One region of the Photorhabdus viridis genome, then DNA from elsewhere that is predicted to be linked to it. Evidence: predicted binding sites of a transcription regulator. Region 1 holds the regulator's gene; each other region holds the start of a gene.

What was found. The regulator PurR, encoded in region 1, represses purine synthesis genes. The targets are predictions, from matches to a motif close to CANGCAAACGTTTGCNTG.
Region 2: epd (erythrose-4-phosphate dehydrogenase) is a predicted target of PurR. The motif match lies at 6,257-6,274, and genes of this name have one in related genera.
Region 3: purE (5-(carboxyamino)imidazole ribonucleotide mutase) is a predicted target of PurR. The motif match lies at 7,220-7,237, and genes of this name have one in related genera.

What each region holds. Positions count from the first base shown of each region.
Region 1 is NZ_JBEJZY010000027.1:54,576-65,816, reverse strand. Features, by position in the region: tRNA gene ABR397_RS13250 (tRNA-Val) at 28-104, opposite strand; gene ABR397_RS13245 (MATE family efflux transporter) at 275-1,648, opposite strand; gene ABR397_RS13240 (riboflavin synthase subunit alpha) at 1,873-2,529, shown strand; gene ABR397_RS13235 (leucyl aminopeptidase) at 2,958-3,935, shown strand; gene cfa (cyclopropane fatty acyl phospholipid synthase) at 3,988-5,139, opposite strand; gene punC (purine nucleoside transporter PunC) at 5,436-6,635, opposite strand; gene punR (DNA-binding transcriptional activator PunR) at 6,783-7,691, shown strand; gene purR (HTH-type transcriptional repressor PurR) at 7,698-8,723, opposite strand; gene ABR397_RS13210 (Grx4 family monothiol glutaredoxin) at 9,210-9,557, shown strand; gene rnt (ribonuclease T) at 9,660-10,328, opposite strand; gene gloA (lactoylglutathione lyase) at 10,328-10,741, opposite strand; gene ABR397_RS13195 (DUF1289 domain-containing protein) at 10,914-11,153, shown strand.
Region 2 is NZ_JBEJZY010000062.1:3,715-14,955, forward strand. Features, by position in the region: gene rnhA (ribonuclease HI) at 1-68, opposite strand, end outside; gene dnaQ (DNA polymerase III subunit epsilon) at 127-873, shown strand; tRNA gene ABR397_RS20405 (tRNA-Asp) at 1,003-1,079, shown strand; gene ABR397_RS20410 (helix-turn-helix domain-containing protein) at 1,168-1,434, opposite strand; gene ABR397_RS20415 (helix-turn-helix transcriptional regulator) at 1,750-2,433, opposite strand; gene ABR397_RS20420 (helix-turn-helix transcriptional regulator) at 2,430-3,056, opposite strand; gene tkt (transketolase) at 3,696-5,690, shown strand; partial or broken gene ABR397_RS20430 (antibiotic biosynthesis monooxygenase family protein) at 5,750-5,953, opposite strand; gene epd (erythrose-4-phosphate dehydrogenase) at 6,300-7,319, shown strand; gene pgk (phosphoglycerate kinase) at 7,405-8,568, shown strand; gene fbaA (class II fructose-bisphosphate aldolase) at 8,622-9,698, shown strand; gene ABR397_RS20450 (condensation domain-containing protein) at 10,293-11,241, shown strand, end outside.
Region 3 is NZ_JBEJZY010000017.1:52,349-63,589, reverse strand. Features, by position in the region: gene ybbP (putative ABC transporter permease subunit YbbP) at 1-681, shown strand, start outside; gene ABR397_RS09290 (LLM class flavin-dependent oxidoreductase) at 786-1,841, opposite strand; gene ABR397_RS09285 (MFS transporter) at 1,904-3,178, opposite strand; gene ABR397_RS09280 (outer membrane protein OmpK) at 3,234-4,121, opposite strand; gene ABR397_RS09275 (riboflavin synthase subunit alpha) at 4,817-5,440, shown strand; gene purK (5-(carboxyamino)imidazole ribonucleotide synthase) at 5,543-6,610, opposite strand; gene purE (5-(carboxyamino)imidazole ribonucleotide mutase) at 6,607-7,137, opposite strand; gene lpxH (UDP-2,3-diacylglucosamine diphosphatase) at 7,285-8,007, opposite strand; gene ppiB (peptidylprolyl isomerase B) at 8,018-8,512, opposite strand; gene cysS (cysteine--tRNA ligase) at 8,781-10,166, shown strand; gene ybcJ (ribosome-associated protein YbcJ) at 10,237-10,449, opposite strand; gene folD (bifunctional methylenetetrahydrofolate dehydrogenase/methenyltetrahydrofolate cyclohydrolase FolD) at 10,449-11,241, opposite strand, start outside.

The sequences.
Region 1 (11,241 bases):
AGAGAGAGCGCTATCAACCAAACAATCTGGTGCGTCCGAGTGGACTCGAACCACCGACCCCCACCATGTCAAGGTGGTGCTCTAACCAACTGAGCTACGGACGCAATCTAAATTGCATTGGTGACAACGGGGACGAATATTAGCGGCGAGTTAGCCTTCTGGCAAGGGGAATAATACAAATTGTTGTTCAACTGTTCGTATTTGCAGCTGTTAAAGTGAATTTGCCGTTTATTCCACCAGTTAAATATTCATCCCCGGTTTTAGGGAAAGCAAATCAGTGGCTTGAGCGTCGCAGAACGACTTCATCTGATTGTTTTTGTGTCCACAAAATACGGCTAGATATCATCACTGCTGATGCGGTCAGGCCAATAATAAAGCCAATCCAGAACCCTTGTGGCCCCATAGCGGGTACAACATAATCGGTTAATCCCAGAATGTAACCACTTGGCAACCCCAGAATCCAGTAGGCGATGAAAGTGATATAGAAGATGGCGCGCGTATCTTTATAGCCACGTAAAACACCGGAACCTACCACCTGTATGGCATCAGAGAGTTGGTAAAAAGCGGCAAACAGCATCAGATTTGACGCCATGATGATAACTTCAGGGTTGTCGTTATACATCAAGGCAATCGGTTCTCGCAGAATGACAGTAAAGGCCGCAGTGAAGGAGGCAAACATCAAACCAACGGCAAGACCGGTATAAGCTGATATCCGGGCATTTTCGGTAGATTTTTTCCCCAGGTTGTAGCCAATGCGGATAGTGGTTGCCGCAGCTAAAGATATTGGGAACATAAACATCAATGAACTGAAATTCAGTGCAATCTGGTGCCCGGCAACTGCGGTAATGCCTAAAGGTGTGACCAATAATGCCACTATCGCAAACAGCGTAATTTCAAAAAATACTGCCATAGCGATAGGCAAGCCAAGGGCTGAGATGCGTTTTAAGGTATGCCATTCTGGTGCCGCAAAACGATGTTTAGGACGGATATCCTTTTGTGATGATGAATGTTTCACATACCAGCGCATCGACAGGAACATGGCCCAGTAAACACTGGCAGTGGCGACACCACAGCCAACACCACCCATCGCGGGAGCACCAAATTTACCGTAAATGAGTACGTAGTTAATTGGAATGTTAAGTAATAATCCTGAAAAACCAATGATCATGCTTGGTTTGGTTTTCGATAAACCTTCGCATTGATTACGAAGTACCTGATAAAACAGGTAGCCCGGCGCACCCCACATTATTGCGTGGGTAAATCCAACCGCTTTTTCTGCCAAAAGCGGGTCTATATTGTGTTGCCTGTCAATAAGAAATTTGCTGTTGTATAGAATAACAATAATTATAATTGAGAGGAAAGTCGCTAACCAAAATCCTTGCTGAGTTTGATTGGCAATCAGGTTTCTGCGACCAGAACCATTCATTTGCGCAATGATTGGTGTTAAAGCTAATAGCAAGCCGTAACCAAATAAAATCACTGGCAACCAGATAGAGGTACCAACAGCAACCGCGGACATTTCTGTTGCACTGACGCTACCCGCCATAACTGTATCCACAACCCCCATTGCAGTTTGTGAGAATTGGGCAATGATGACGGGGATCCCCAGAGCGAGCAGACTACGCGCTTCTTTTAAATACTTCTGCACGTATTACACCTTTTTGAAAGTAAAAAATATTAAGAGAAATTCCTGCATATAAGAAACGATTTTTGAAAAATCAACCGTTTACTAACTGAGGTATTGTATCTGTTTAATACTATATTAGCCAACAATAATGCTGAGTTTATATTCAAGTGCTCAGGTAGTATTTATAAGTGGCAACTTGAGATAGACTAACTAATAATTTTACATGGTCATTAAGAGGTTCTCCTATGTTCACTGGTATCGTGCAGGGAAAAGCACCATTAGTTGCTATTGATGAAAAAAGCAACTTTCGGACTCATGTCGTTAAATTCCCGGTTGAATTATTGCGAGGCATTGAAACAGGAGCATCGGTTGCTAATAACGGTTGTTGTCTGACAGTAACCAAAATAGAAGGCGATGAGATCAGTTTCGATTTAATGAAAGAAACTTTACGCCTGACCAATCTTGGTGATTTACAGGTAGGGGATTATGTAAATCTGGAGCGGGCCGCTAAATTTGGTGATGAAATTGGTGGGCATTTGATGTCCGGCCATATTATTACTGTTGCGGAGATAGCTAAAATTTTCACTTCAGAAAATAATCATCAAATATGGTTCCGGATCCACAATAAGCAATTGATGAAATATATCCTGCATAAAGGATTTATCGGAATTGATGGAATTAGCCTGACGATTGGTGATGTCGTGAATAATCGTTTTTGTGTCCACCTTATTCCTGAAACGCTGGAGCGTACAACATTGGGCAAAAAACGTCTTGGTCATAAAGTGAATATTGAGATTGATTCACAGACTCAGGCGCTTGTCGATACAGTGGAGCGTGTTCTTGCTCAGAAAGAGCGGGAACAGGTTATCTTTCAGCCTCCAGCCACTGTTATCGGCGAATAATCAATAAATAAGACGCGACAGGAGGACTTTCTTGTCGCTTCCGAACAAAATTAAACCTGTATACCTACAAGATTCGTTGAGCCTGTCAATGATCATTTTGTGATTTACCTCTCAATATTTTGTGTATTATGTTACTTGATATGGTTTATGTTGTTACTGTTGTGTTAATGCGCTTTCTCGTAAAGTGCAGGTTAACCTTACAACTATATTTTTGAGACTACCTTATGGAAAACGCGATTGAGTTAGATGAATGGCTTGAAGAACCTACACATGATGATGCTGTTGAAATGATGAATGCACAAGCTGTTGTACCTTTCGGTACAGCACTTTGGCCTTCTTGATGGTTCCTTATAATAGAACCTTTAGCGGTTCTTTATAATTGAAGTAAGGGGGCTTCCCCTTACTTAAAAATAAATAGGATTGCTCTCATGGATAAAAGTTTTGAAAATATGTATCGTTGTTTATCATATCACCCTGCAATTTCGGATAAAGTGAGACATGGTGAATGTATAAAGATATTTATTGGATCGGATACTGAACACAGCGATATTGCCCAAAAGATGCATGGGTACAAAAAGAATTTTAATGTAAAATCTGATTTCGCTTTTTTAGAAGAAACATCAGCAGACGATATAAAACAAAAAATATCCGATTGCGATTTATTTATCTTTCTTTACGCATCATCAACATTAAAGAACGCATCTCCACAAGGGCCAGAATATTTAACCAAAATAAGAAAATTTATTACTGAATCGTGGAAGAAATCAGTACTGTTTAAAGATTATGGCCTTCATTTTATTGAGGCATTCAGCGAACCACAAACATTAATAATAGAAAGAAACAAAAAACTGATTGAACTGTCAAGTCGATCACAGAAGATTCAATATACAGATAATCAAGGAAACTCAATTGTAGGTTATTTGGATAAAGACCATCAGTGGACATCCATTGATGGTAATGGAAATCTTGATGTTATTCCTGGGGAAATTGCGAGTCATATAAAGAACCTTAACGGTAGTGTTAGTTTTAGTGGCACCTTTTTGAGTACTGCACCATTTGCCATAAAATATGGAGTTGTCAATGATATGATGATGATAAATATAAAAGAGGGTGAAATCATTGGGTTTGATTGTGATAATGTGGAATTTAATAGAGATTTTAATTTATATCTAAACCATAATCACGGAAATCGAATTGTTGAAGAATTTGGTATTGGCACCAATACGGGAGTGAAAGCGCTTTACGGCAGAAATGCGGGTTTTGAAGAACGTCATCCTGGTTTACATCTTGGCTTGGGAGGCGGTGTAAAGGGAAGCCATCATTTAGATTTGATATTTTCTGGTGGAAAAATAGCATTTGATCAAACGACCTTTTTTGATAATGGCTATATTGGTTATTTTCGTTAGTGAAAAATACATCTATAAGCCACAGTGGGTTCCCACTGTAGCTTTTAGTTAATTACCGGGCTACCCGTAACCCGCCTTCAATACCTTTTGGGCTGAACATGATTTGCCATAATTGAATATCGCGTGCACGAAATGCACCTGCACTGGCATTCAGATAATAGCTAAACATGCGTTTAAATGTTGGACTATAGTTATCTTGTATCTCCGGCCAACGGGCAAAAAATCTTTCATGCCAGGCTATCAGTGTGCGATCATAATCTGCACCAAAATTATGCCAATCTTCCATAACAAAACAGTTTTTGCTGGTATGTGCTATTTGCTCTATAGAAGGTATGCAGCCATTAGGAAAAATATATTTGCTGATCCACGGGTCAGCGCTGATTTTACTTTTGTTGGAGCCGATGGTGTGTAGCAGGAATAAACCATCAGGTTTCAGGTTTCTTTGAACAACGTCGAAGTAGGTTGAATAATTCTTAGGCCCGACGTGTTCAAACATACCAACAGAAACAATTCTGTCAAATTGCTTATGTAAATCCCGATAGTCTTTCAGAATAATGTTTACGTCCAGATTTGCACATTGTTTCTGTGCATATTTCTGTTGCTCAGCCGAAACGGTTACACCAGTTACGGAAACACCATAGTTTTTTGCAGCATAAATCGATAGCCCACCCCAACCACACCCAATATCCAGCAAAGTCATACCTGGAGAGAGCTCTAATTTCTCGCAGATGAGCTTCAATTTATCAAGTTGAGCCTGTTCTAATGTTTCGGCTTGTTTCCAATATCCGCAGGAATATTGCATATAAGGGTCTAGCATACGGGTAAAAAGATCATTGCCTAAATCATAATGTTGATGACCGACAATCCATGACCGTTTTGGAGTTTGTAAATTACGTAAACGAATTATTGCGATTTTCAGTGTATTTTTGAAATTACTGGGCATTTTATTTTCTAATCCAGCACGTAAAACGCGATAAAAGAAAATATCTAACCGTTCACAATCCCACCAGCCAGCCATATAACTTTCACCTAATCCCATTGAGCCCTGTTGTAACACTCTTTTATAGAAATCAGGATTTTTTACTTGGATGTCATAGGGATTGTGACCATTAATCTGAATCCCTGCTTCTTGTAGCATTTCATTGGCAATTCGCTGCCAAGAATTAGTGACGGATTTTTGGTTTTCAATGTGCGATAAACTCATATACTCTCCAAGGTTAGGGTGATGGAATATTGAGGGGCTCGTTTTAGCTAACAAAGCAGAATGCGAGGGAGCAAAATGCGAAAAATAGCAAAGAATTAAAGCGAGAAACCCTAAAAATTACTAATCCATAAACTTAATCGGGGACATCATTGCTCCTGAAAACCTCAAATTCAGGTTATTTAGAATAAGGAACTTATATGAGTATAAAAGCGGAAAATTGTTTCATCAATTAATAAATAAAGACTGTAATTAATTGATAACCAACAGTCTTTATTGGTGTAACCATTTGATTAATATCAATAATGTTTTTCAACGGCTTGAATGCAGCGATCAGCTTTTTTTTTCCACTGTATAAAATACCCTAATACCATCAGAATAACGGTAGAAGCCATGACGGTGGTTGTTGATATAAGTGGATTGTTGACAAATGCTGAAACAATCAGGCTGGCAATAAAACAGAGCCCTAATTGGAGCGTGTTTTGCAATGCGGCTGCTTTTCCACTGTCTTGTGGGTAAGCGGATAAAGCATTAGCGACTGCAATTGGATATGAAGCACCATTCATAGCGGCCATAAAGCAGAAAGGGACCAGAATCGTCAACATGGTTGGTTCGCTGAATTTTGCGATTAAATACAGCACAATCATGCTGACAGCATAGCCAACCAACAGATAAGGGAAAACAATTTCACTTTTTATTTTGGTCAAGATACTGCGGCATCCATAACCACCGGCCATAAAGGCTAATGTTTGTGGCACATAACTCAGACCGATGTCCTTTGGGCTATAGCCCATATTACCGAGAATAAAAGGTGAGCCTGTTAGCCAGGCAAAAAAACCAGCGCTGCATGATGCAAATATCAGGACGTTGCCACTGAATACCGGTGATTTTAATAACGTAAAGAAAGATACATCGCTTTTCTGCGTTTCAGTCTCACGCTTTTTTTTGCGGTTTTCTTGCAGGAATAAAGTAGGCAACAGCAGTAATAATGTAATTGCCAGTAATACCAAAAAAATGATGCGCCAACCGCCATGTTGTAACAGCCAGGCGCCCATCAAAGGCGCCAGGGCAGGGGAAAGTGCGACCAGGGGCATGATCGTGGCAAAAACGCGTTTAGTATGGTTGGCGTCATAACGATCAATAACTAATGCTTGCCATGAAACAGCGGCTGAACAAACACCGATGGCTTGGATAAAACGCAAAACTAAAAGTTGCGTGGCGTCTGTTATCCAAAGCATACCCAGACAGCCAACGGAAAACGTTGATAACCCGATGATGATAATAGGCTTTCTTCCAAAGCGATCGGAAAGAGGCCCCCACAAAAGTTGAGCAAAGGCAAAACCTGCAAGAAAGACGCTCAGGCTGGCGCTGATTGCTCTCGTCGATGTGCCCAATTCTTGTTGCATAGAGCCGAATGCCGGTAGATACATATCAATAGCTAGGTAACCCAGCATACTCAAGCCTGCAAGGTAGAACATGAACTGACTTGAGTTTTTCATTTGATTACTCTCTTTGGATATCATGATTGAAATAACTTGCTGTGATAGGTAGATAAGAATATTTGCACATATTCTATATGCCGTGATTTTTACTTGTGAAACGGTAATATTTGGATAATGCTATGAAAAAAATTGAAAGGTAAAATTATGTGGTCAGAATATTCACTTGAAGTTGTGGATGCTGTTGCCAGAACGGGAAGTTTTAGCGCTGCTGCAACGGAATTGCACCGTGTCCCTTCTGCAATCAGTTATACCGTAAGGCAACTGGAAGAGTGGCTTGCGGTCCCATTGTTTGAACGTCGTCATCGGGATGTGGAATTAACTGAATCAGGCGCTATTTTTATCAAAGAAGCTCGCGCTGTTATCAAAAAAATGATTGACACTCGTCATCAGTGCCAACAGGTTGCAAATGGCTGGAGAGGACAGCTTAGTATTGCTATTGACCGGGTTGTTAAACCAGAACGCAGTCGTCGGCTTATTCTTGATTTTTATCACCATTTTCCTGATATAGAGCTGTTTATTCATCAGGAAGTATTCAATGGTGTATGGGACGCGCTGGTGGATGGCCGGGTTGATGTTGCAATTGGCGCCACCCGAGTAGCGCCGGTAGGGGAAAGGTACAGTTTCCGGGATATGGGATTTATGCCCTGGCTGTGTATCGTCAGTACGGGCCATGCTTTGGCTCAGTTGAACGGTCCATTGTCTGATGATCAAATGCGGCCTTATCCTAGCTTGTGTCTTGAGGATACATCCCGCAATTTACCGAAGCGAGACACCTGGACTCTGGATAATCAGCGCAGGCTAGTGGTACCTGATTGGGAATCTGGTCTGGCTTGTCTGAATGAGGGTTTGTGTGTGGGGATGGTACCCAAGCATAGGGCAATGCCGCTGATCCGACAGAAAAAACTGGAAGCATTAGAATTAGAGCAGCCTTTGCCAGATAGCCCGTGTTGTTTGACATGGGTGCAAAACAGCCATTCTCCGGCATTAAGTTGGCTTCTTGGCTATCTCGGCGATAGTGAAACTCTTAATGCTGAATGGCTTCAGGATGAATAGGGAGGATTAACGGCGATAGTCGATAAATGGGCCATCTGTGACAGAGCGCCGTTCAACCAAACGTGGATGTACTTCAATAGTTTGTGCATCTTCACGTTTACTGACTATTCTGTCCAGTAACATAGAAAATGCCATTTGTCCCAGACGTTCTTTTGGCTGATGGATAGTCGTCAATGCCGGAGATAAATAGCGGGCGTTGCGTATATTGTCGTAACCGATCACAGAAATATCCTGTGGGACGCGTAATCCTAGTTCATCAGCAGCACAAATAGCCCCCATTGCCATAACATCGCCACCACAGAAAACTGCGGTCGGACGCTGTTTTTGATTCAGAATTTGATGCATGGCTTTGTAGCCCGATTCAGGTTCAAAATCCCCTTGAACAATCCACTCTTCTCTGATTGGAATACTGGCTTCTTTTAAGGCTTTCAAGAATCCCTGATGGCGGCCGCCACCGGTATTTCGTGCCAGAGGGCCGGGGATCGCACCAATATCACGATGACCACGTTCAATAAGATAGCGGCCAGCCAGATAACCGCCGTGGAATGCGTTATCAATAATCGTATCAGTGAAATCACTTCTGGCTTGCCCCCAATCCATGACGACCATTGGGATATTGCGATAATCTTCTAACATTCCCAGCAATTGTTCCGGGTACTCTGAACACATCACCAGCAAGCCATCCACCCGTTTTTGTGCCAGCATGGCCAGATAGGCTTTCTGTTTATCAATGTTATTGTGTGAGTTACACAAAATCAGCGTATAGCCTTTGCTATAACAACTGTTCTCAACGGCTTCAATGATTTCAGCAAAATAGGGAGCTTCGCTGGACGTTGCCAGTAATCCGATCGATTTTGTATGGTTAACTTTCAGACTGCGGGCAACAGCACTGGGTGAATAACTCAGTTCTTTGATAGCAGCCCAAACGGCGGCCTTGGTATCTTCGGCGACGAAACGGGTTTTATTAATAACATGGGATACAGTAGTGGTTGAAACGCCAGCGTGCTTAGCCACATCTTTGATCGTTGCCATGAGATGAAATACTCCTGACCTTTTGGTCTAAATTTAAAACTCTTTGTTAATTATTTACCAGCATCTTTATACATTAGGGTGTCTGCTGGCAATAATTTAGCGATAAATCCTGAATTTTGTCTGATCTGGCTCAAAAGTGAAAGCAATAATCAATGTTATAAAATACAGGGTAATCGCTATTTTATTTTTTTTCCTTAAATGTAAGGATAATTAACCATATTAAATGAATGGTATTTGTGGTTATAGACGTCTATTCTGAGGGGGCATCGATGAATACCGATTTGAAGCTTGGCTTATTTACTGCGGTGAGCACGTTGGCGATGATTGCCATTTTTGCTGCTGTTTGCTTGATCTTTGCCTGATAAAGGCCATACGCGCCAGGATAAGAAAATATCAGGATGCATATTGGTGAGAGAAAATGGTATTCTCCGCCAATATTGTGACGATGTTGGTTATCAACATACTGTTGGTTTAAAGGAAATAAAAATGACGACTATTGAGAAGATTGAGCGCCAAATTAAAGAGAACCCGATTCTGCTGTATATGAAAGGCTCTCCTAAATTACCAAATTGTGGATTTTCTGCCCAGGCTGTTCAGGCTTTATCTGCATGTGGTGAACGTTTTGCTTATGTAGATATTTTGCAAAATCCAGATATTCGTGCAGAATTGCCTAAATATGCTAACTGGCCAACTTTTCCTCAGCTTTGGGTCGAGGGTGAGTTGATAGGTGGATCCGATATTATTATTGAAATGTATCAACGTGGTGAGCTACAAACATTAATTAAAGAAACTGCTGATAAATATCGCTCTCAGGATGAAAACGCGACAGAATAATTTTTAAATTAGCGACAGGCTATTATGTTATCTCCCCATATGTTGATATATGGGGGTTTTTGTTATTGCTTAAATTTAAATTTGATTATATTAATCTTATAGTTAGCTATAAGTCTCTCCGGTTTTTTCTTCTTCTGTTGTCGCTAAGGGCCAGCCGCCGAGTTGTTTCCAGCGGTTAACCATTTTACAGAATAATTCAGCGGTACGCTCAGTATCATATAAGGCGCTGTGAGCTTGATTATTGTCGAATGGGATCCCGGCAGTGGCGCAGGCTTTTGCTAAAATCGTTTGTCCTAATACCAGGCCACCTAAAGCAGCCGTATCAAAAGTCGCAAATGGATGAAATGGATTCCGTTTCAGTCTGGCGCGTTCTGCGGCAGCCATAACAAAACTATGATCAAAGTTAGCATTGTGCGCAACGATAATGGCCCGACTACAATGACTATTTTTTATCCCTTTACGAACCATTTTGAAAATAGTGTGCAGAGCTTCATATTCGCTTACTGCTCCACGTAGCGGGTTTGATGGATCGATGCCGGTAAACTCCAGGGCTGCTGGTTCAAGATTTGCGCCCTCAAATGGTTCAATATGGAAATGAAGTGATTCGCTTGGCGTCAGCCAACCTTGATCATCCATCTCCAGTGTGATGGCGGCAATTTCAAGTAACGCGTCTGTTTTGGCATTAAAGCCGCCAGTTTCAACATCAATAACGACAGGGTAATAACCTCGAAAACGCCCACTAAGGACGTTTGGCTCTTTTTTGTCAGACATCAGATTGAGTTACCCAGGGCGTTGCTGGCATTTTTGTTTTCAATAAGCTCAATTTTGTAACCATCTGGATCTTCAACGAAAGCAATAACGGTTGTTCCACCTTTTACCGGGCCGGCTTCACGGGTAATGTTACCACCTGCTTTGCGAATAGATTCGCAAGTGGCTGCGACATTATCGACGCCCAATGCAATATGACCAAAGGCATCTCCCATTGCATAATGGTCAACTCCCCAGTTATAAGTTAACTCGATCACCGCCCCTTCGCTTTCATCTGTGTAACCAACGAAAGCGAGTGAGTACTTATATTCTGTATTCTCACTGACGCGCAGCAGGCGCATTCCTAATACTTCAGTATAAAAATCAATGGAGCGTTGCAGATCACCAACGCGGATCATGGTGTGGAGTAAGCGCATAATTACCTCTCATTTAATGGTTTTACCAGTATTTTTGTGCGACAGGTCGCACAAAAACCACTAACTATAACGTGTCTTACGGTTACAGTTCAATTTATCCATAATTATAATTTATTCTCATCTGGGTTTATAATTAAATATAGTATATGAATTATATAGGAAACGGGATGTGATGGTCGAGCAACTAGAGTTCTTTGCTATTCCCACTCCTTGTCGAGGAATTTGTCAGGCTAATGAGCGGGGTTTCTGTTTGGGATGTTATCGTAGCCGGGAAGAAAGATTTAATTGGATGAAAATGTCGGATGGGCAAAAGCGTGAAGTATTGAGATTGTGCCGGCAAAGATATTTACGTGCAGTGAGAGCACAAAATCAGACAGATGAAGAACTGCCTGAGCAGCCATCACTATTTTAATTAGAAAATTTTGAGGTTATTAGAATTAATAATTCAATGATTTACTTATATAGGGTTATATTTTTGGCGAAGTTATAAATGTTCTACT
Region 2 (11,241 bases), on a different contig from region 1:
CCATATCCACCTGGCCCTGGGTTTCCAAGACAAGATCCATCGGTGAAAATTTCTACCTGCTTGCTCATATCTGGTAGACTCTTCTTATTCAATCCCAAAACCTTAAGTCTGACATAAAAAAGCGTTATGAGCACTGCGATTACACGACAAGTTGTCCTTGATACCGAAACCACTGGTATGAATAAGTTAGGTGTTCACTATGAAGGACACAAAATTATTGAAATTGGCGCCGTAGAGGTTATTAACCGCCGTCTGACTGGCCGCCATTTTCATATCTATATTAAACCGGACAGATTGGTCGATCCTGAGGCATTTGAAGTTCATGGAATCAGTGATGAATTTTTGCAGGATAAGCCGCTGTTTGCTGATATCGCAGATGAATTCATTGAATTCATTCGTGGCGCTGAGTTAATTATCCATAACGCTCCCTTCGATATCGGCTTTATGGATTATGAATTTGGGAAACTGGACCGTGATATCCCACCAACAGCTGATTTTTGCAAGATTACTGATAGCTTGCAATTAGCAAGAGCTTTGTTTCCGGGGAAAAGAAACAACCTTGACGCATTGTGTGATCGTTATGATATAGACAATTCTAAGCGAACCTTACATGGGGCGTTGCTTGATGCCGAGATATTGTCTGATGTCTATTTGATAATGACAGGCGGGCAGACTTCTCTTGCATTCTCAATGGAAGGGGACATTCTTGGCAATGCGGGTGTTTCTGAAGTACAGCGTATTACCCGGCCTCAAACTGCATTAAAAATTATTTATGCAGCGGATGAAGAACTTGTCGCTCATGAGTCCAGATTGGATTTAGTTGAGAAGAAAGGCGGGAGCTGTTTATGGCGTACAAGTTCTGAACAGAGTTAAAATAAAATTGCAGATAAATCACCTTTAAGGGTGAAAAGTTGATCAAGCGCGCCACTTTATAATAAAAAATATTGACGGGATGATCCTGGGTTCGTAATATCTACCCCGTTCTTAACCAGAACGCTGTGCGGTGCGGTAGTTCAGTTGGTTAGAATACCGGCCTGTCACGCCGGGGGTCGCGGGTTCGAGCCCCGTCCGCACCGCCAATGATTTCGAAGCCCTGGGTAATCGCCCGGGGCTTTCTCGTTTATGTCATGCGGTAGTCTCTTTATTGGCATTGCAGACATAGAGAAGCTACCTGTTTTCTATACTTCTTGTTTCTGCAACCTTTATCAGGAATTTATTCTCTTTACCAGGTCTATAGCGTGATGGCCAAATAGTCGATGGATGTAAACCCAATTCGGTGGCGATTAACGCTTCCCCCTTCGGCCATGGACGATGTAATGCATTATTCAGTGTCGATGATGCCAAACCTGCTTTGCGGGAAACTGCTGAAAGGTTTGTCCCTTGTTTTCTTAAGGCTGCAATAATATCCGCTGGATGCCAATCTTGAATATTCATCGTAATCTCCTGATTTTAATTATTAAAGAACATCGATATATAGAAAAATTATCAATGTTTTTATCACTTGGTGGTAATTGGGGGACAGATTATCAATGAGGGTTAATTAAAGAGGCTATCGAAACGATTACGTAATAGTGGCAACAGTTATTTTGCAACAAAATAAGAATCATATATTGAAGGTATTTCTGCTGGATGTAAAGGTCATAATTATTATATATTAAAAGTATTCTTGGTTTAATAGCTTGACTGACTAATAGTTTCCTATTGGTACTTTTGTCTTTAATGCTCCAAGGATCGGAGCTATTTTTCATATTATATTAAAATTTTACTTCCTGGCTTTAAAAATCTCTCAGGAACATAGAGATCAAAATCATTAAGGCGGCAATATTCATCCAATTGCTGACCAGAATTAATGCCAATTTTTTTGTATATTCGTAACATATGAGCTTCTACAGTACGATAAGAGATATCGAGTATTCGTCCGATTTGTTTACTGGTATATTTCTGTAAAAACAGGAAAATGACATCCCATTCCCGTTGAGTAAATAACTCCGAGGGTGGTTGAAACATGATAGAAGCAGGGAGTTTACCGTAAAAAAAGCGCGTCAGAGAAAAAGCTTCGGCTTTCCATGCATGAAAAATAACGCCAACACATTGATTATCTTCATTATAAAATGGAAATTTCTCGAAAAAATATGAAGAAAGTAATTTTTCTTTACCATATAAATGTGTTTCTAATGAACATATTCTTTTTTCTGATTGCATGACTGCTCTGTCATGTATTTGAAATTGTTCTGCAAAAGCTGCGCCATTCCAAGGCAAATCATTGTCGAGACGCCCTTCAACACTAAAACCAACAGGAAGATCCCGTAACATAGCCATTGCTTTGTTCTCATAAACAAAGCGGGAGCTTTTATCTTTTATACCCCATGGTTCATGACTGGTTTCCATAAAGTTAATAATTTGAGGAGATACAGTTAATTTTTTGTAATTCACAACAAAATTCCTATTTTGTTAGAAAGATATTTGAGTTTTTGGTTTGGTTCTTTGATTAATGAAAATTTATAACTCTTTACTGCCAATAGAGAAAAATCTTTCTGGAATATAAAGATCAAAATTATTTTTTTACAGAAATCTTCCAATTCTATATGCAATGGCAGATTAAATTTTTGGTAAATTGATTGAATATAATTAATGACGTCTTCTGCACTTAACATTAATTCTTTGCTGATGTCTTCTTCATCCAGTGATCGCAGAACCAGAAAAAGCACTTCCCATTCAGTTTGAGTCAGTATGTCGCTGGGGGGTGTAAATTCCAGAGCCGCTGGAGAGGATTTTTCATGATAATAAGAAATAGAAAAATTTTGAGCTTTGGATAGATGAAAAGTGATACCGATGCAGTGACTATTTTCATCACAAAGTGGATATTTACCACAGCGATAGGTTTGCTTGATGTTATTTTTTCCAAACAGGTGAGCTTCAAGTGACGTAACCGTTTGCATAGTTTGAATAACTTTTTGATCCTGACGACAAAATTCTTCTTCATGTTCATTACTTCTTTCCCACATATAAATTAATTGCGGAGTGATATTATTTTGCTTATTTTTTATATTTAACATGGAGACCCCATAATGACTAATTAAGTAGTTATCTGAACGGCTATTTTTCTTATTCTATTTAAAATAACCTGATTATATAATGGATTGCAATAATTAATTCATCAAAAAATAATATTTTTTGTTTTATCTATATATGTTGATTAAATTACTTACTATTTTACGTAAAAATATCATCATATAAGAAAATATCACTATAAGTATTATTTTATTTTAAATTATTTATTTGTTTATTGATGTGACGATGATATTGATATCTGGAGGGGAGACTGAATATTAATTATTTACAAATTAAATAGCTAATGGATCATTGGCACGTCATATACGTTCAATATAAATAATTAATTTTGTAGCTGGAAATTGCCACTAATTAAAGATGTTTCTCCATTTAATTGGGTATTTTATCTATTGATTTGCAAATAATAGTTATGTTTAATTAAATTACCTCGCTATATTGCGTAATGAGTTCGTTTCTTATTCTGATGACGACGAAATTCGTGTAAATCAGCAACCTAAATCAAAGAATTGTCGTTTAAGTGAAATTAAGATAGTTTTCTTATATCTGGCTTTAAAGATTGCGGTTTGTACGCTGTGCTGAGAAAATTATCCCCCTAAACGTTTTTATCCCACTTGGAGTAGAAAATGACCACTCGTAAGACCCTTGCTAATGCTATTCGCTTCCTTAGCATGGATGCTGTGCAGAAAGCAAAATCAGGGCACCCTGGCGCGCCTATGGGAATGGCTGATATCGCTGAAGTTTTATGGCGTGATTATTTAAATCATAACCCCATTGATCCACATTGGGTTGATCGTGATCGTTTTGTATTGTCTAACGGCCATGGCTCTATGCTGATTTATAGCCTGTTGCATCTCACCGGCTATGACGTTTCTATTGATGATCTGAAAAACTTCCGTCAATTGCATTCCAAAACTCCAGGCCATCCTGAGTATGGCTATGCGCCAGGCGTAGAGACAACGACCGGTCCTTTAGGGCAGGGGATTGCCAACGCAGTAGGTTTTGCTATTGCTGAACGTACTCTGGCTACACAATTTAATCGTCCTGGTCATGATATTGTTGACCATAACACTTATGTGTTTATGGGAGACGGCTGCATGATGGAAGGTATTTCTCATGAAGTTTGCTCTCTGGCGGGAACGTTAAAACTGGGCAAACTGATTGCTTTCTATGATGACAATGGTATTTCTATTGATGGTCATGTTGAAGGCTGGTTTACCGATGATACCGCAGGTCGTTTTGAGGCTTATGGCTGGCATGTCGTTCGCGGCGTTGATGGTCATAATGCAGATGCAGTCAAAGCAGCGATTGAAGAAGCACGTAAAGTTTCTGATAAACCTTCACTGCTGATGTGTAAAACAGTTATCGGTTTTGGCGCGCCAACCAAAGCGGGTACTCATGATTCTCACGGCGCGCCACTGGGTGACGCAGAAATTGCTGCAACGCGTGAAGTGCTGGGTTGGCATCATCCGGCATTTGAAATTCCAGCGGAAATTTATTCTGAGTGGGATGCAAAAGAGATGGGTAACGCGAAGCAAGCAACCTGGAATGAGAAATTCGCTGCTTATGAAAAAGCGTATCCTGAATTAGCCGCTGAATTCAAACGCCGTACCAGTGGCGAATTACCAGCAAACTGGGAAACCGAATCAAAAGCATTTATCGAACAATTGCAACAAAATCCTGCCAATATTGCCAGCCGTAAAGCTTCTCAGAATGCTTTGGAGGCTTTCGGTAAAGTGCTGCCTGAATTTATGGGGGGGTCTGCGGACCTGGCGCCAAGTAATCTAACGATGTGGTCAGGTTCTAAGCCATTGAACGAAGATCAGGCAGGTAACTACATCCATTATGGCGTTCGTGAATTTGGCATGTCCGCCATTATGAACGGTATCGCTCTGCATGGTGGTTTTGTACCTTATGGCGCAACTTTCCTGATGTTCGTTGAATATGCCCGTAACGCAGTGCGTATGGCGGCACTGATGAAAATTCGCAGCATCTTTGTTTATACCCATGACTCAATCGGTTTGGGTGAAGATGGCCCGACCCACCAGCCGGTAGAACAGATTGCCAGTTTACGTGTGACGCCAAATCTAAGCACATGGCGTCCATGTGACCAAGTTGAATCTGCGGTTGCATGGAAATATGCTATTGAACGTAAAACAGGCCCATCAGCACTTATTTTCTCTCGTCAGAATCTGGCACAGCAAGAACGTACTGCTGAACAGTTGGCTAATATTGAGAAAGGTGCTTACATCCTGAAAGATTGTGAAGGTCAGCCAGAGTTGATTCTGGTCGCAACAGGTTCAGAAGTTGAATTGGCAGTAGGGGCTTATAATCAACTGATTCAGGAAGGCCGTAAGGTACGTGTAGTTTCTATGCCGTCTACTGATGCTTTTGATAAGCAGGATGCTGCGTACCGTGAAGCGGTATTGCCAGCAGCGGTTTCTGCGCGTGTTGCCGTTGAAGCGGGTATTGCTGATTATTGGTTTAAATATGTCGGTATACATGGCGCTATCGTAGGTATGGAGACATTTGGTGAATCGGCTCCTGCTGATCAGCTGTTTAAAGCGTTCGGTTTCACTGTAGAGAATGTTGTCGCTAAGGCTAAAGCTCTACTGAAATAATGAGTTAGTTTATGAGTGAGCGCATCCGGGGTAAACATTGATCGGATGCGCTCTTTTATTTATGCCTCGCAGATTCCAGGAACTGCTAGTTTTTGAAATATGTGCGGCGACCCGATTATCCCATCGGAATATTTAGCGAGCTTCGCCTGAAATTCTGGATTAGTGAATGCAGCGCGAAAACACTCTAAACTTTCCCAAACGGCATAGTTCATGAACGTACCACTACCAGCGATCCCACGATGCAATTGTGTGGAAATTAGACCGGTTTGTGCCGAGGATTAATGATAGCTTTCACCATTCCTGCCTTCAATCCAATATTCAGTTGTTTCTGCGCACCTTGGCGTGTGATGCGCATTGCTACGGCAATCTGGGACGCTGAGAGTGGAAGGCGGGTTCTTATGGCACGTTTTTCCATTTCGTGAGTTGATCACTTTTTACTATTGCCATCAATCTGCTTTTCCCTTAATCTCATTACCAGTAGCTGAATCGTTTCATTTTATTGTCTGGAGGCCACAGTTTTAGCAATTTTGTGATAAACAATCAGTACATTAGTGATTGAGTCAGTTATCCTAAACGGTTGCGTGGTAATAACTATATTCAGGGAGTAACATGACAATCAAGGTAGCGATAAACGGTTTTGGCAGGATAGGGCGCAGTATTTTACGTGCTCTTTATGAGTCTGGGCGTCGGGCTGAAATTGCTATTATTGCTGTTAATGAGTTGGCAGATGCTGAAGGGATTGCCCACTTGCTGAAGTATGATTCTAGTCACGGTCGTTTTGCCTGGGATGTGCGTCTGAATAATGATTTGTTGCAGGTTGGTGACGATAATATTCGTCTGTTTCATCAATCCGATATATCGGCATTGCCTTGGCAAGAACTGGGGATTGATATTGTTCTTGATTGCAGTGGGATATATGGCAGCAGAGCTGATGGGGAAGCGCATCTTGCCAGTGGCGCAAAAAAGGTGCTGTTTTCTCATCCAGGCGGCAATGATTTAGACACGACGGTGGTCTATGGTGTGAATCAGGACCTGTTGACAGCGGAAGATCGCATTGTATCCAACGCCTCTTGCACCACCAACTGCATCATTCCCATCATTAAATTATTGGATGATGCATTTGAAATTGAATCTGGAACGGTGACAACAATTCATGCCTCAATGAATGACCAGCCTGTGATTGATGCTTATCATCAAGACTTACGGCGTACCCGGGCCGCCAGCCAGTCTATCATTCCAGTGGATACCAAACTGGCCGCAGGGATAACCCGGATTTTTCCAAAATTCTGTGACCGCTTTGAAGCCATCTCAGTACGCGTACCAACGATTAATGTTACTGCTATTGATTTGAGCGTTACAGTAAAATCTCCAGTGAATGTCAGAAAAATCAATGAATTAATGCAAAAATCAGCGGCAACTTCATTTCGTGGTATAGTTGACTATACCGAATTGCCGTTAGTCTCAACGGATTTTAACCACGATCCCCACAGTGCGATTGTTGATGGCACCCAAACGCGGGTCAGTGGGCAGCACCTGGTTAAGACATTAGTCTGGTGCGATAATGAGTGGGGTTTTGCTAACCGAATGTTGGATACAACGTTAGCAATGGCTGCTACGGGTTTCAAATGATCTGTTGCTGACAGACAGTGCATAATAATAGATCTGCACACGGCACAAGATTAAACAATTTAGAGAATCAACGAGAGGATTCACCATGTCTGTAATTAAGATGACCGATTTAGATCTGGCGGGTAAGCGAGTTTTGATCCGCGCTGACCTGAACGTTCCGGTAAAAGATGGCAAAGTCACCTCTGATGCGCGTATCCGTGCTTCTTTGCCGACCATCGAAGCAGCATTAAAACAGGGCGCTAAGGTTATGATCACTTCTCACCTCGGCCGCCCTACTGAAGGCGAATACAATGAAGAATTCTCACTGAAACCAGTAGTAGATTACCTGAAAGAGAAATTATCTTCCCCGGTTCGTCTGGAAAAAACGTATCTGGAAGGTGTAGACATAGCGGAAGGTGAGCTGGTTGTTCTGGAAAATGTTCGCTTTAATAAAGGTGAGAAGAAAGACGACGAAACTCTGGCGAAAAAATACGCTTCTCTGTGTGATATTTATATCATGGATGCATTTGGTACGGCGCATCGTGCCCAGGCTTCTACCCACGGTGTGGCTAAGTTCGCTCCTGTTGCCTGCGCAGGTCCGCTGCTATCCGCAGAATTGGAAGCATTGGGTAAAGCGCTGGATAAACCAGCCCGTCCAATGGTTGCTATCGTTGGTGGTTCTAAAGTTTCAACCAAGCTGACCGTATTGGACACCCTGTCTAAAATCGCGGATCAACTCATTGTAGGCGGAGGTATCGCGAATACTTTTGTTGCCGCGGAAGGCCACAATGTGGGTCGTTCACTGTATGAAGATGATCTGATCCCAGAAGCGAAAAAACTGCTGATAAGCTGCGATATTCCCGTGCCAACTGATGTTCGTGTAGCAACAGAATTCTCTGAAACTGCGGAAGCCACCTTGAAATCTACCGGCGATATTAAAGATGATGAGCAAATCCTCGATCTGGGAGAGGAATCCGCTCAACGTCTGGCAGACATCCTGAAAAACGCTAAAACTATTCTGTGGAATGGCCCGGTTGGTGTATTCGAATTCCCTAATTTCCGTCAAGGAACTGAAATTATCGCCCGCGCAATTGCTGATAGTGACGCATTCTCTATCGCAGGTGGAGGCGATACGCTGGCAGCGATCGACCTGTTCGGTATTGCTGACAAAATTTCTTACATCTCTACTGGTGGTGGCGCTTTCCTTGAGTTTGTCGAAGGAAAGAAACTGCCTGCGGTTGTGATGCTGGAAGAACGTGCAAAACAGTAATTAAGTCATGACGGGCAGTTTTATCTGCCCGCTCTAAACAGGACCCACGTAACATGTCTAAAATTTTTGATTTCGTAAAACCGGGTGTCATCACTGGTGATGATGTTCAAAAAGTGTTCGCAATAGCTAAAGAAAACCACTTTGCGTTGCCGGCGGTAAACTGTGTAGGTACTGATTCAATCAACGCAGTGTTGGAAACGGCCGCCAAAGTTCGTTCTCCCGTTATCATTCAGTTCTCTAACGGCGGTGCTGCTTTTATTGCCGGTAAGGGTGTGAAAGCTGAAGGTCAGCAAGCGGCTATTCTGGGTTCAATTTCTGGTGCTCGCCATGTTCATCAGATGGCTGAACATTATGGTGTTCCTGTGATCCTGCATACTGACCACTGTGCGCGTAAACTGCTGCCGTGGATTGACGGTTTGCTGGATGCCGGTGAAAAGCATTACGCGGCGACAGGTAAACCGTTGTTCTCTTCCCATATGATCGATCTATCAGAAGAATCGTTGGAAGAAAATATTGAAATTTGCAGCAAGTATCTGGCTCGTATGGCAAAAATCGATATGACGCTGGAAATCGAATTAGGTTGTACTGGTGGTGAGGAAGATGGTGTTGATAACAGCCATATGGATAGCTCCGCCCTATACACTCAACCGGAAGACGTTGCTTATGCTTATGAGAAACTGAACGCTATCAGCCCACGTTTTACTATTGCTGCTTCTTTCGGTAACGTTCATGGTGTTTATAAACCAGGCAACGTTAAGCTGACACCAAAAATTTTGCGTAACTCGCAGGACTATGTTGCTGAGAAATTCAATCTGCCACACAACAGCCTGGACTTTGTTTTCCACGGTGGTTCCGGTTCTACAGCGGAAGAGATCAAGGAAGCGGTCAGCTACGGCGTTGTTAAAATGAATATTGATACCGACACCCAATGGGCGACTTGGGAAGGTATTCTGAACTATTACAAAAAGAACGAAGGCTATCTGCAAGGCCAGCTGGGTAATCCTGAAGGCGCAGATAAACCCAATAAAAAATTCTACGATCCACGCGTATGGCTGCGTGCCGGTCAGGTTTCTATGGCTGCCCGCCTGGAACAGGCTTTCAGGGAACTGAATGCGGTTGATGTGTTGTAATTGGTATTGATGTTATAAGTAATCCCCTGAATGGAAATTCAGAGGTTTTTTTCGCAGGTGTTTCTATATTCAATTAATGATGTTATAGAAACACCTTTGTTTTACTTGAAGTAGCACTCCAAATTAATATTTTTATTCTAATTTATCAGCAGTAGCCGCAATTCCACAGTAGGCGCAATTTTGTCTCGATAACGGATACCGTTTGCGCCGCAGACAAGGTCAAATGATCCATATGTGAAGGCTGTTTTTCAACTATTGGTTTATCCACGTATAGCGTTTAATCAGGCTAGGGGAGCAGGTGTACGGCGTCCATTTATTTATTGCTATAAATTGGATATTAATTTATTGCATATATTAATTTTTTTATCTAGTTTAGATGATATGTTCTCGACTTTCATCCTGTGGAATAAAGTTCACCTGCTTATTGAGTGGTTTATCCAATTAATAAATATAGATATTTTCAATAAATTTCAGTCATTAACATCGGGCTGATTCATATTCATGTTGCTTTATTTATCAAATAATAATAATTTTTATTATCATTTGTAATCATATTCTTGTTGTAGCTGATAATCTAAACTTTATGGAAACTAAATGAGAGAGCTAACGACCATGCAGGCCGCTTATTGGGTTGGCCGGCAATATGAACAGACGTTGGGTGGTGTTACCGCACATTTGTATGCAGAGTTTGATGGTACTGAACTTGATCTTGAGCGGCTGAAAACTGCCGTACAGTATCTCTTTGATATCCATCCGATGTTGCAACTACGCGTTACACCGGATGGCATGCAAACCATAGAAAGTCTGTCTTCCAACGATAAATTGCACATTGATGATGTCAGTATCTGTGATGAAAAAACCATTGCTGATTTTCTGGAAAGTAAACGAAAAAGTAAAACCCACCAGAAACTGGATCTTGAACATGGTCAGTCTATCGATTTGAGTGTCACCCTTTTAAAAGATGGAGACTTTCGCTTGCATATCGACCTGGACATGATTGCAGGTGATGCGCAAAGTTTTCGTATTCTCATGGAAGATTTGGCCCGGTTTTATCATCAGCCTGACCATCAACCAAAAAGTGGAGGAAGCACTTATTTTCACTATTTAGAGCGAATGCAGGCTGATAAATCTTTATTAACTTTACGTGAGCGCGATAAAAAATGGTGGAGTACGCGTATTGCGCAAATTCCGCCAGCCCCTAAACTTCCTCATATTCATCGCCCTCTCCCAAAGGGAGAATACTTGAGTGATCGATTCGCGGTTCAACTAACTAAAGAACAAAAGTTATCGTTAAAGACAACCGCCAAAAAATATCAGATTACGCTGTCAACATTATTTCTGTCTCTTTTCGCGTGTACCGTCGGGATTTGTACTCAGTCTGATAAATTCAGATTAAATGTACCTACGTTCCAGCGAGAAAGTTACCTCAGTGATGTGGACAAAATTGTTGGTGATTTTTCAGATTTATCTATTTTAAGTGTTGAATTACAACGTCATGAGCCGATGATTGCGTTATGCCATCGTTTTGCTGATCAAATCGCTT
Region 3 (11,241 bases), on a different contig from region 1:
GTTGCTGAACGTTTGGCAATCAAAATCGGCGATAAACTGACATTCAGTGGCGATACGCAGCAATTCAGCGCCACAGTAAGCAGCATCCGGCAGGTAGACTGGGAAAGTTTTCGACCGAATTTCTTCTTTATTTTCCCAAAACGGGCATTGGAAAATCAGCAACAAACTTGGTTGACCAGTTTCCATTATCAAGGGGATGGTCGATTGCTAACCCGCCTTAATCGCCAGTTTCCAACATTGAGCTTGCTTGATACTGGTGCAATGATTAAGCAAATTCAGGGTATTTTGCAGCAGGTAGGCAGGGCGTTGGAGGTTATGGTTGGGCTGGTTATGATATGTGGCGCATTACTCCTGTTGGCACAGGTTCAGGTAGGGATGCATCAACGACAACTTGAGCTGGTGGTTTACCGTACCTTGGGAGCCAGTAAGTCATTACTGAGCCGTACTCTCTGGAGTGAATTCGCTTTGCTTGGATTAATGGCGGGTTTTACTGCGGCATTAGGTGCTGAAGTTGCGCTTTGGTTGTTGCAGACAAAAGTGTTTGATTTTCCATGGCAACCAGAGTGGCAAATGTGGCTCTTACTGCCAATCATCAGCAGCCTGTTACTTTCGTCGTGTGGTAGTTGGCTGGGGATCAGGTTGTTACGGGGAACGGGATTGCACCGGCGGGTTCAGGGGTAAAAAGGCGATATTTGTAATATCCGGGGAATGGTAAGATCGCCGATATGGGTGAACCCATTCCCAGGGAGATAAGCCATATTATTTGCTGATCTGTTTATCATTGTTTAAGCAAATTCGGCTCTAAGTTGTGGCAGGATTTTTGCGCCGAAAGTCGTGAGACCTTCGACATAATCAGGGAAGATCAACATAACTCCATCCAGATCGCATTCACGCAGCAAATCTGACAATTGTCTGCGACAAGTTTCTGGGTTGCCGATAGCCGTGTGGGTCATAAAAGCATTTTGGGATCGTTCAACCATAGCATTGCTTTTTTCACCAACATCGACGCCAAAACTATGCATCATGCTTTTAACTGCGCCGATATCCAGTCCATCACGATAGAACTGAGCCAGAGTTTCAGCTTTTTCATCTGTTTCGGCGCAGATAATCGTACACATACAAAAGGTCTTGGTGGTTGTACCGTATTCTGCCGCAATACGTTTGGCCGTTAGGCTTATTTGCTGTGTCTCTTCTTCATCCTTGCCGCCAATGAAACACACATCAGTATTACGTACACTAAAGCGTAGCCCACGTTCGGATTGACCGGCGCAAACCAAATAAGGACGTGGAACGGAAACAGGTTTAGGTTCAGAAACACAATTCTTCAAATTAAAGAACTCTCCTTGATGATCAACTTGCTTTTCGCACCAAAGCCGTTTGATTAATTGGGTCCACTCGTCAGTCATTGCATAACGTTGATCGTGATCTAAATCACTATCCCATTCTCCCATTTGTTCAAATTCGTCTTTGAATGAACCGGAGACAATATTCAACCCGGCGCGTCCATGGCTAATCTGATCCAATGTGGCAATCATCTTGGCTGTCACAGCAGGATTATGCAGCCCGGCATGCATGGTCGCGATAAGTTTGGCATGATGAGTCACTTCGGCAATGCCAGCCATCATCGTGACGGATTCCAGCGAACAACCCCAATGTTCGGTCTCACCGCCGAAACCACGCCATTTGCTCATGGACATAATGAAGTCCAGTCCGATTTGATCAGCCAGAATAGCGGCTTCACGGTTTTGTTGATAAGAAGCATCCAGTGGTGGTGTATTTTTAGAAATAATCCACCCACCTTTAGCTATGGGCAGGAATACACCAAATTCTTTTTTTGCCATCATTAATTCCTTGTTTTTATATTGTAAGGAATACCTTTTCAGGTCCATTTTTGTTTTTAAATTCAGTTAAGCAAAGTACTGTTATCAGAGTGTTTCTTCACTATTTGTGAAGGTGGTTGCATCGTGAATGTGATAATCAGAATGGTAAACACGGGTATGGCAATAATGAAGAATGCCGGTGTAAAACTACCGGAATAATCTTTAATCGCGCCTACCAGGAAAGGAGCGAAACACGCGACAGTGGAGATCAGATTCACCACTGAGAACAATTCCAGGTAAGGCTTACGCCCAAAATAATTGAACAGTAATAGGCTGGATGCCAGAAAGGTCATGCCATAACCGATGCCAATACATAAAGTAAACAGGATTAAAAATGTCCATGAAGAGGCAGCACTGAGTGCGATAAGACCACAGATAATTATCGACAGACTACCGATAAGAAGCTTTTTGGGATCGAGCCATTCACCAACAGCTCCCCCGGCAAATCTTGAAAATGCATTGATAAAAGCCAGAATACTGAGTGATGAAGCGGCAACAGACTCGCTGAATCCGTTTTCGGTGATATGGGCTACAGCAAAACTGTTAACGGTTATTCCGCACAATAAGAAAGAGGTATAAGCTGCCGCAATGGCATAGAATTGCCAGGTTTGCAGTGCTTGCCGGGCATTCCAGATTTCCTTGGTGCGATAGATGCTGGAAGGGGTTTGATCTTGTTGATTTTTACTGACTTGTTCAGCATGGGCGCTTTCCTTTTTGCCTTCGCGCATCACTAAAATAGTCAGCAGGCTGAACAGAGCCAGTAATACGCCGGAAATCGCCCAGTGCATACGCCAGCTTCCCCAGAATGCTGTTGCTAGGAAATAGATCCATGGACCAAGCACGCCACCTAATCCACCAATGGTGAAATAGATACCAAAGGCCAGCGACTGTTTTTCAAAAAGCCGGCTAATGACATAGGTTCCGGGAACGGTAGCCATAAGGCTAAAACCGATCCCCAGCAGCGTTGTGCCGGTGAAATAGGCGGTAATACTGTGGGTGTTGTAGAGGATGTAAAAACCGGTGATGAAGATTAGCGTACCGATCAGCAAAGTGGTCCGGACACTCGTATGACGAATAAGCATCGCCGGAAAGTAACTGGACAGCCCACATGACAGGCCAAGTAAAGTGAACCCCAAACCTGCATCAGTCCAACTCCAGCGTAATTCCTTGATCATGCTGGGTAACACAACGCCCAATGAGGTAAATGTCGTTGCGGTGACCAGAAAATAAACCAGACCCAAAAGTATCAGCAGGAGCCACTGATAAGTACGTCCGAACCTGTTGTGTTGAATGGGCATCTTGACTCCATAATGGATAAAGGTCATCAAAAATTTCTGATATTTTATTTTGATATCAGAAAAAACTATATCGAATAAAGATCCCGTAGCTAAATTGATCCGTTCGATAATAAGGAGTATCTTTTATTTTGTATTTATTTTTTATTGGGTTCAGGACAATGCCAGTCCATAAGTGACCTGGTTGATTACCTAGGAATTTTCCTAAATCATAGTGCAACTCGGGTTTGAAATCGATAGTTTTAGGTTGTCCATGTAAGCCTAATGTATAATCAAAAGTTCCGACAACCCGGAAATCGCCTAAACGATTATTGAAGGGAATTCCGTAATCAACATGGATTCGCTGATCATTCCAGCTCCCTTTGTCATTATTCTCAAAATAAAAAATTGTACGTAACCAGCTAATCCAGCCTGCTTGCCAATCAATGCTGATACCTGGGAAGTAGTCGTAATTCATACTTTTGGTTTTAGCAACCCATTGAGCGAACAGAATATCTTTTAACGGCCCAAAAGAAATGTCATGACCAGTCACTTTACTAAAACTCACTCTTGGTACAAGTTTATAATAGTAGGTGCTTTTATCACCGGTATAATCGCTTTGCAGTGAATTTTGCCAAATACTATAGACGTACATATCTCCGACACTGTAGTCACCAAAAGCCTCTAAAATGGGTGAAATCGTTTTTCTGGGATCGACCCGGTTTTCAAATTGCATATAAAGGCTGGAATCAACAGATTGAAAATTAACAAAATCACTTGCCTGAGCTTGATTGATTGCCGGTAGTAATAACAATATTGAAGATAATTCTGTCTGTTTCAATCTGGTGCTGATCCAATACCAAGCCATTGCCAGATAAGCGGCACAAGAAAATGGAGAAGAGAGCCCTAAAGTGAAAAAAAACTGTGGGCAGCTTTTAGGATGGCGGGCTTTCCTGGCAAGTAACACGAGGGTTCCCCTTTTCATACGTTATCGGACTAATAATAGCGATAGCATTGATCTAATGAGTCGGTTTTGTCAAAGGAAGATTTGATTTTATTGATGAATGGTGAACTGTATAGAAAAGATGAGATTATTCTAACTTTAGTTATTTTTTAGTATCGCTAATATATTGATTATTTAGTTAGCGATGTTTTTTTGTTTAACTTTCTGTTCCAGATCGGAAAGAATATTGTTAATTTATTGTTGCGTGGGAATATTTATGTAATTGTGATTTAGGTCACTGAATTTTATGGTTTTATTTGTAATTAGAAATAGTCATAGAAATGACAACAATGAATTAATACTTTCTATATCATAGTGGAATTAAGGTTAGTAGTGAATTAGTATTTAAATATTGTAAATTGCCATGTGAAATATTTATATGTTTTATAATTGTCATTAATTTAAATTACAAATCTTATTTTGTATTTAGTTGTTTGTTTAACAATAAATGCTCATAAGTTTAATATAAGTAAAAATCACTATATTAAGTAAGTAAATTTTTATTTGTGAGGTATTTATATATTAAAATCATAAACATATAAAAACTTGGCAAAATGATCCGTAAAAATACCATTAATAACTCTTTACCAGAAATATATTTCAAGATAACATAAAAGTTATTATTCAATGGTTTTTTTACTTAATATAATGGGGTTGTTATGTATACTGGAATTGTACAAGGAAAAGAAACAGTATTATCTCTTGATAAAAGAAATGGATTTAGTACGTTAACGGTAAGTAATATTAACCACTTCTTTGATGATGTTTCTGTGGGTGCGAGTATTGCTATTAATGGTACGTGCTTGACTGTGACACAATTTAAAAATAATATTGTTTCTTTTGATATTTCAGATTTTACTGCTGACGTGACCACATTAAAGTTTTTAGGTGTGGGAGATAAAGTTAATATTGAAAGATCACATCAAATGCATAAAGAAAATGGCGGACACAGTCTGTATGGGCATATTGAAGGAGTAGCAAAAGTCGTTGATTTTATCGAAAATGGAGAAACCTATCGATTAATTATTAGCATTCCTGGAGATAATATAAAATATTTTTTCCACAAAGGTTTTATCGGTCTTCATGGTTGTAGTTTAACAATAAATGGCATAAATGAAGAAAATAAAACCATAGAATTGAATTTAATTCCGGAAACATTAAGGGCGACTAATCTTAGTGATATTAAAATTGGCGATTTACTGAATTATGAAATAGATCAAACAACGAGAACTATTGTGGATACGGTAGCCAGAGCGATTAATGCTAATAAATTAACACAATAATCAAAGGAATATAAAAGAATTCGGAACGGATGGGAATGTGGAGCGATAAATTATTTTATTTCCGCTTCCACATTTAATTCCTGGCTATTAGCTGATAAACAGCTAATTTAATTTTTCCTGCACCCACTCCAGACCACTCTGATATTCAGGTGGCAGCATTGGAATTAGTTTTTGCAACGTATCTTTTAATTCGTTTTTATCTGAATGAGAAAGATTAAGGTGACCGACCTTACGCGCTGGACGAACTTCTTTCTCATACCAATGCAAGTGTACCAATGGCAAACTGAGCCATTGATTATTGACACCTGTGCCAATCAAATTAACCATGACTGATGGTGCGGTAACTTCTGGTTGAGGCATAGGTAAATCCAGAATAGTGCGAAGATGTAATTCAAATTGGCTGATGGAAGCACCGTTCTGAGTCCAGTGACCACTATTGTGAACCCGAGGAGCCAGTTCATTAATCAGTAAATGATCATCGACGATAAAACACTCCATTGCCATTACGCCAACATATTTCAGCTCGTGCATAATGGCTGACAACATGTTCTGGGCTTGCTGTTGTAAATGGCAGTTTTCCTGAGGAAAGGCAATACTGGCCCGCAGAATGCCATCTTGATGCAGATTGTGAGTCAATGGATAGAACACACAATCGCCACTTTCATTGCGTGCACCTACCAATGATACTTCACCAGAGAAAGGAATCGCCTGTTCGGCAATGCATTCACCATAAATATCGGTCGGTAACTCTGTTTCATCTCCGGGGCGGATGCACCATTGTCCACGGCCATCGTAACCGCCGATACGGCGTTTAACGATGACGAAATGACCAAGTTCTGCGAATAGTTGCGGCCATTGGCGGATATCAGACAGTAATTGCCACGGAGCAGTTGCGAGCCCAAGGCTATCTATTAATTGCTTTTGTGGCAGACGATCCGCCAGGCGGGGAAAAATATCCCGATTAGCAAAAGCCTGATGACGGGCGAGTTCTTGGGTAAGGGCGGTTTCCGGCCAGCGCTCAATTTCGGCGGTGATAACACTATTTTGGTAAGGAACGGCTTCGGGTTCTGCATCCAGGCCAACCGGATAAACCGTGATACCTAAAGGCTCGCCCGCTTGACGCAACATCCGGCCGAGCTGACCGTTACCTAATACACAGACTGGCTTCATGCTTCCTCCCGTGGATCGGGATTATCGAGTACATCCTGAGTTTGTGTTTCACGCCAACAGGTAAGGCGTTTCAGCAAACTTTTATCATGACGAGCCAGAATCTGTGTTGCCAGCAAGGCTGCGTTTGCTGCGCCAGCTTTCCCAATCGCAAGTGTGCCGACGGGAATACCTTTTGGCATCTGTACGATTGAATAGAGGCTGTCTACACCATTAAGTGCCGCACTTTGTACGGGCACGCCCAGAACGGGTACCAGCGTTTTAGCCGCCAGCATTCCGGGTAAATGGGCAGCGCCGCCTGCGCCAGCAATAATGACATCAAAACCATTTTGTTCAGCTTGTTCGGCAAAACTGAATAGCTTATCTGGTGTACGGTGGGCAGAAACAATTTCAACATGGAAGGGGACATCAAGAGAGGTGAGAATATCCGCCGCGTGCTGCATCGTCGCCCAGTCGCTTTTGGACCCCATAACGATTGCAATTTTGGCGTTGTGTTGAGTTGTTCCTGCTGAATCAGGCCGGGCAGTCATAAATCAAATGCTCCTGTGTTTTAACGTCCACCAGAACGAAAATAGCGCTTTAAGGCCGCGAATCATACCATGCTCGCAAGCTAAGGAAAACGATTGCGTTGCTTTATATTTGGGTTGCGTGGGTTGGGTGTGAGTGTTCCCTATCAATCAGAATGGGAAAAAGATAAGATCCGTTGATTCGCTGGTTACTTTGAACATTGATCCTTGATGGTGCCATGCACCAAGCACTCCGCGGTAGTATATTTTGTTATGCAGAGAAATTTCATGTACAGCCGGGCGGTGAGTATGTCCGTGTATCATCCAGTCTGCTTGATATCGCTCAAAAACATCAATAACGGCTTGCTGATTGACATCCATGATTGCTGCGGATTTTCTATTGTTGACAGATTGGCTATTTGCCCGCATTTTTTCGGCGATTTTCTGACGGATAAACAGAGGTAATAATAAAAACAGGCGCTGAATCCACGGGGTATGTACCCGTTTACGGTATTGTTGATAACCTTCGTCATCAGTACACAAAGTATCTCCGTGTAAGATAAGCACCCGCTTACCATACAGTTCCACTATTTTTTCCTGTGGTAACAGTATCATTCCGCTTTCTTCAGCGAAGCGGGAGCCGATCAGAAAATCACGGTTACCATGAATAAAATAACAGGTAATACCTTGTTGTTTCAGTGTTTTTAATGCAGCGGCAATTTCATGGTGGAGAGGATTGTTATCATCATCGCCAATCCAGTAATCGAACAGATCACCGAGAATATAGAGACTATCCGCCTGAATAGCATCCTCACGCAGAAAACGCAGAAAACCGGCAGTGATTGCCGGTTCGTGTTCGCTGAGATGTAAATCTGCGATAAAAAGTGTGCACATACGCGCTGAATTACTCGCTGACAGTCACTTTTTCGATGATAACGTCTTCGCGTGGTACGTCTTGGTGCATGCCGCTGCGGCCAGTAGATACACCTTTGATTTTATCAACAACATCCATACCTTCGACCACTTCGGCAAATACGCAGTAACCCCAGCCATCAGGACGTTCAGAACGGAAGTTCAGGAAATCATTATCAACAACATTGATGAAGAACTGTGCAGTCGCGGAGTGTGGATCGTTGGTACGTGCCATAGCCAGAGTACCACGGTTGTTTTTCAGACCGTTATTGGCTTCGTTTTTGATAGCCTCGTCAGTCGATTTTTGCTTCATACCAGGTTCAAACCCACCACCTTGAATCATGAAGCCATTAATAACACGGTGAAAAATAGTGTTATCGTAGAAGCTATTGCGGCAGTAGTTCAAGAAATTTTCAACAGTTACAGGAGCTTTATCGGTGAAAGTATTAATTACGATATCGCCAAAATTGGTATGGAAAGTCACCATAATTGAAATCCTAATAATAGTTTTGATTAACCCGGTTTAGGGCATTTGGACCAGGCGGCTTTTATATCACATCTGCCATAATGAGTCAGTACCTATTAATTTCAGTAAGCTATATTGACCGCTGACCTTGCAAAGCGCTTAATATCAGGTTTCAATATCTTATTGGTCTATGCCATATCGAGTATTTATTATGAGATAAGGACATAAATCCAGAATTATCAATTCGTTATTTTTAATCACACGTACAGTGAATTTACGGAAAATCCCGATGCTAAAAATTTTCAATACCCTCAGTCGTCAGAAAGAAGAATTTAAGCCAATCCATCCAGGGAAAGTAGGGATGTACGTGTGTGGTATCACGATTTATGACCTGTGTCATATTGGTCACGGCAGAACATTTGTTTCTTTTGATGTGGTTGCCCGTTATCTGCGCTATTTGGGATACGATTTGACCTATGTGCGCAACGTGACCGATGTTGATGACAAGATCATCAAACGTGCAGCAGAAAACCGTGAAAGTTGCGATGAGTTGACCAGCCGTATGCTGGCGGAAATGCATAAAGATTTTGATGCGCTGAATATTTTACGTCCTGACTTGGAACCACGTGCGACCCGTCATATCCCAGAGATTATTGAACTGACGGAATCATTGATAAAACGTGATCATGCTTATGTGGCGGATAATGGTGATGTCATGTTTTCCGTCGAGAGTGATCCGGATTACGGATCACTTTCCCGCCAGGATCTCAGCCAGTTACAAGCAGGTGCACGAGTAGAAGTAGCTGATGTCAAGCGTAACCCAATGGATTTCGTATTGTGGAAAATGTCTAAGCCGGGCGAACCAAGCTGGGAATCGCTGTGGGGAGCTGGTCGTCCTGGTTGGCATATTGAATGTTCTGCCATGAACAACAAACAGTTAGGCAATCATTTTGATATTCATGGTGGTGGTGCTGATCTGATGTTCCCGCATCATGAAAATGAAATTGCTCAGTCTACCTGTGCTCATGATGGCCCGTATGTGAATTATTGGATGCACTCTGGAATGGTGATGATGGATAAAGAGAAGATGTCTAAATCGCTGAACAACTTCTTTACTATCCGTGACGTACTGGAATATTACGATTCAGAGACGGTACGTTACTTCCTGCTGTCAGGCCATTATCGTAGCCAGCTTAATTACACTGAAGAAAACCTGAAACAGGCGCGTACTGCGCTTGAACGTCTATATACTTCTCTGCGTGGCACGGATGCTTCTGTACAGCCGACAGGTGGTGAACTGTTTGAGACGCGTTTCAAGGAAGCGATGAATGACGATTTCAATACACCAGAGGCTTATTCGGTACTGTTTGATATAGCACGTGAAATCAACCGATTGAAATCAGAAAATATGGCCGCGGCGAATGGCCTGGCGGCTGAGTTACGAAAATTGGCGGGTATTTTAGGTTTATTGGAACAAGAGCCGGAACAATTTTTACATAGTGGTGTTCAGGCTAATGATGAAGAAACTACTAAAATAGAAGCACTGATTAAACAGCGTAATGATGCCCGTAAAAACAAAAATTGGGCGCTGGCGGATTCTGCCCGTAATCAGTTGAATGAGATGGGGATTGAGCTGGAAGACGGCCCGCAGGGAACGAGTTGGCGTCGTAAATAAGTTAGATATATTTTTGAGCCACTGAGCTGGCTTTATAAAATAGGCTCCCTTTTGGTGGAGCCTATTTTAGTTATTCTTTGATGCAAACAGAATCACCGTTGAAGGTAACAACCTGCCCGGCAATAATTTTGCAGCGTTTGCGCGTCTCTGTTTGACCATTGACTTCGATCAGACTTTCAGCAATAACTGCTTTGGCGGCCGCCCCGCTTTCACTCCATCCTTGAAACTTCAGCAGATCACACAGCTCCACATGAGGATGGCCTTCTAAATAAAAAATTTCCATTAACAACCTTCAGTTTTTTCCACGTTGTGGTATTCCTCGCAGGCTTGCAAGGTGTTCTGGATCAGAGTAGCGACTGTCATTGGACCAACACCACCTGGAACGGGCGAAATCCAGCTTGCTCGTTCTGATGCGGTTTTAAAATCAACATCACCAATGACCTTACCGTCTTCTAGACGGTTAATGCCTACATCAATAACGATAGCGCCTGGTTTAATCCATTCACCGGGGATAAAGTTCGGTTTACCGACAGCCACAATTAGCAGATCCGCATGTTCCACATGGTGGCGTAAATCTTTGGTAAAGCGATGAGTCACCGTGGTGGTACAGCCAGCCAGCAACAATTCCAGACTCATTGGACGACCAACAATATTTGAAGCGCCGATAATGACGGCATTCAGGCCATAAGTATTAATTTCGCAGCGCTCAAGCAACGTTGCGATACCGCGCGGAGTACAGGGGCGCAGTTTTGGTGCACGTTGACACAGACGGCCAATATTATAGGGATGGAAGCCATCAACATCCTTATCAGGTTGGATACGTTCCAGAACTTTGACATTGTCGATACCGGCAGGTAAAGGGAGCTGCACCAGAATTCCATCAATTTCTGAATCGTTATTGAGTTGATCGATAAGGTTCAGTAACTCTGCTTCACTGGTAGTATCTGGCAGATCATAAGAACGGGAGACAAACCCGACTTCTTCACAGGCCCGGCGTTTGCTTGCGACATAAATCTGAGAAGCGGGGTTTTCCCCTACTAAAACAACGGCAAGACCGGGAGCTCGTTTTCCCGCT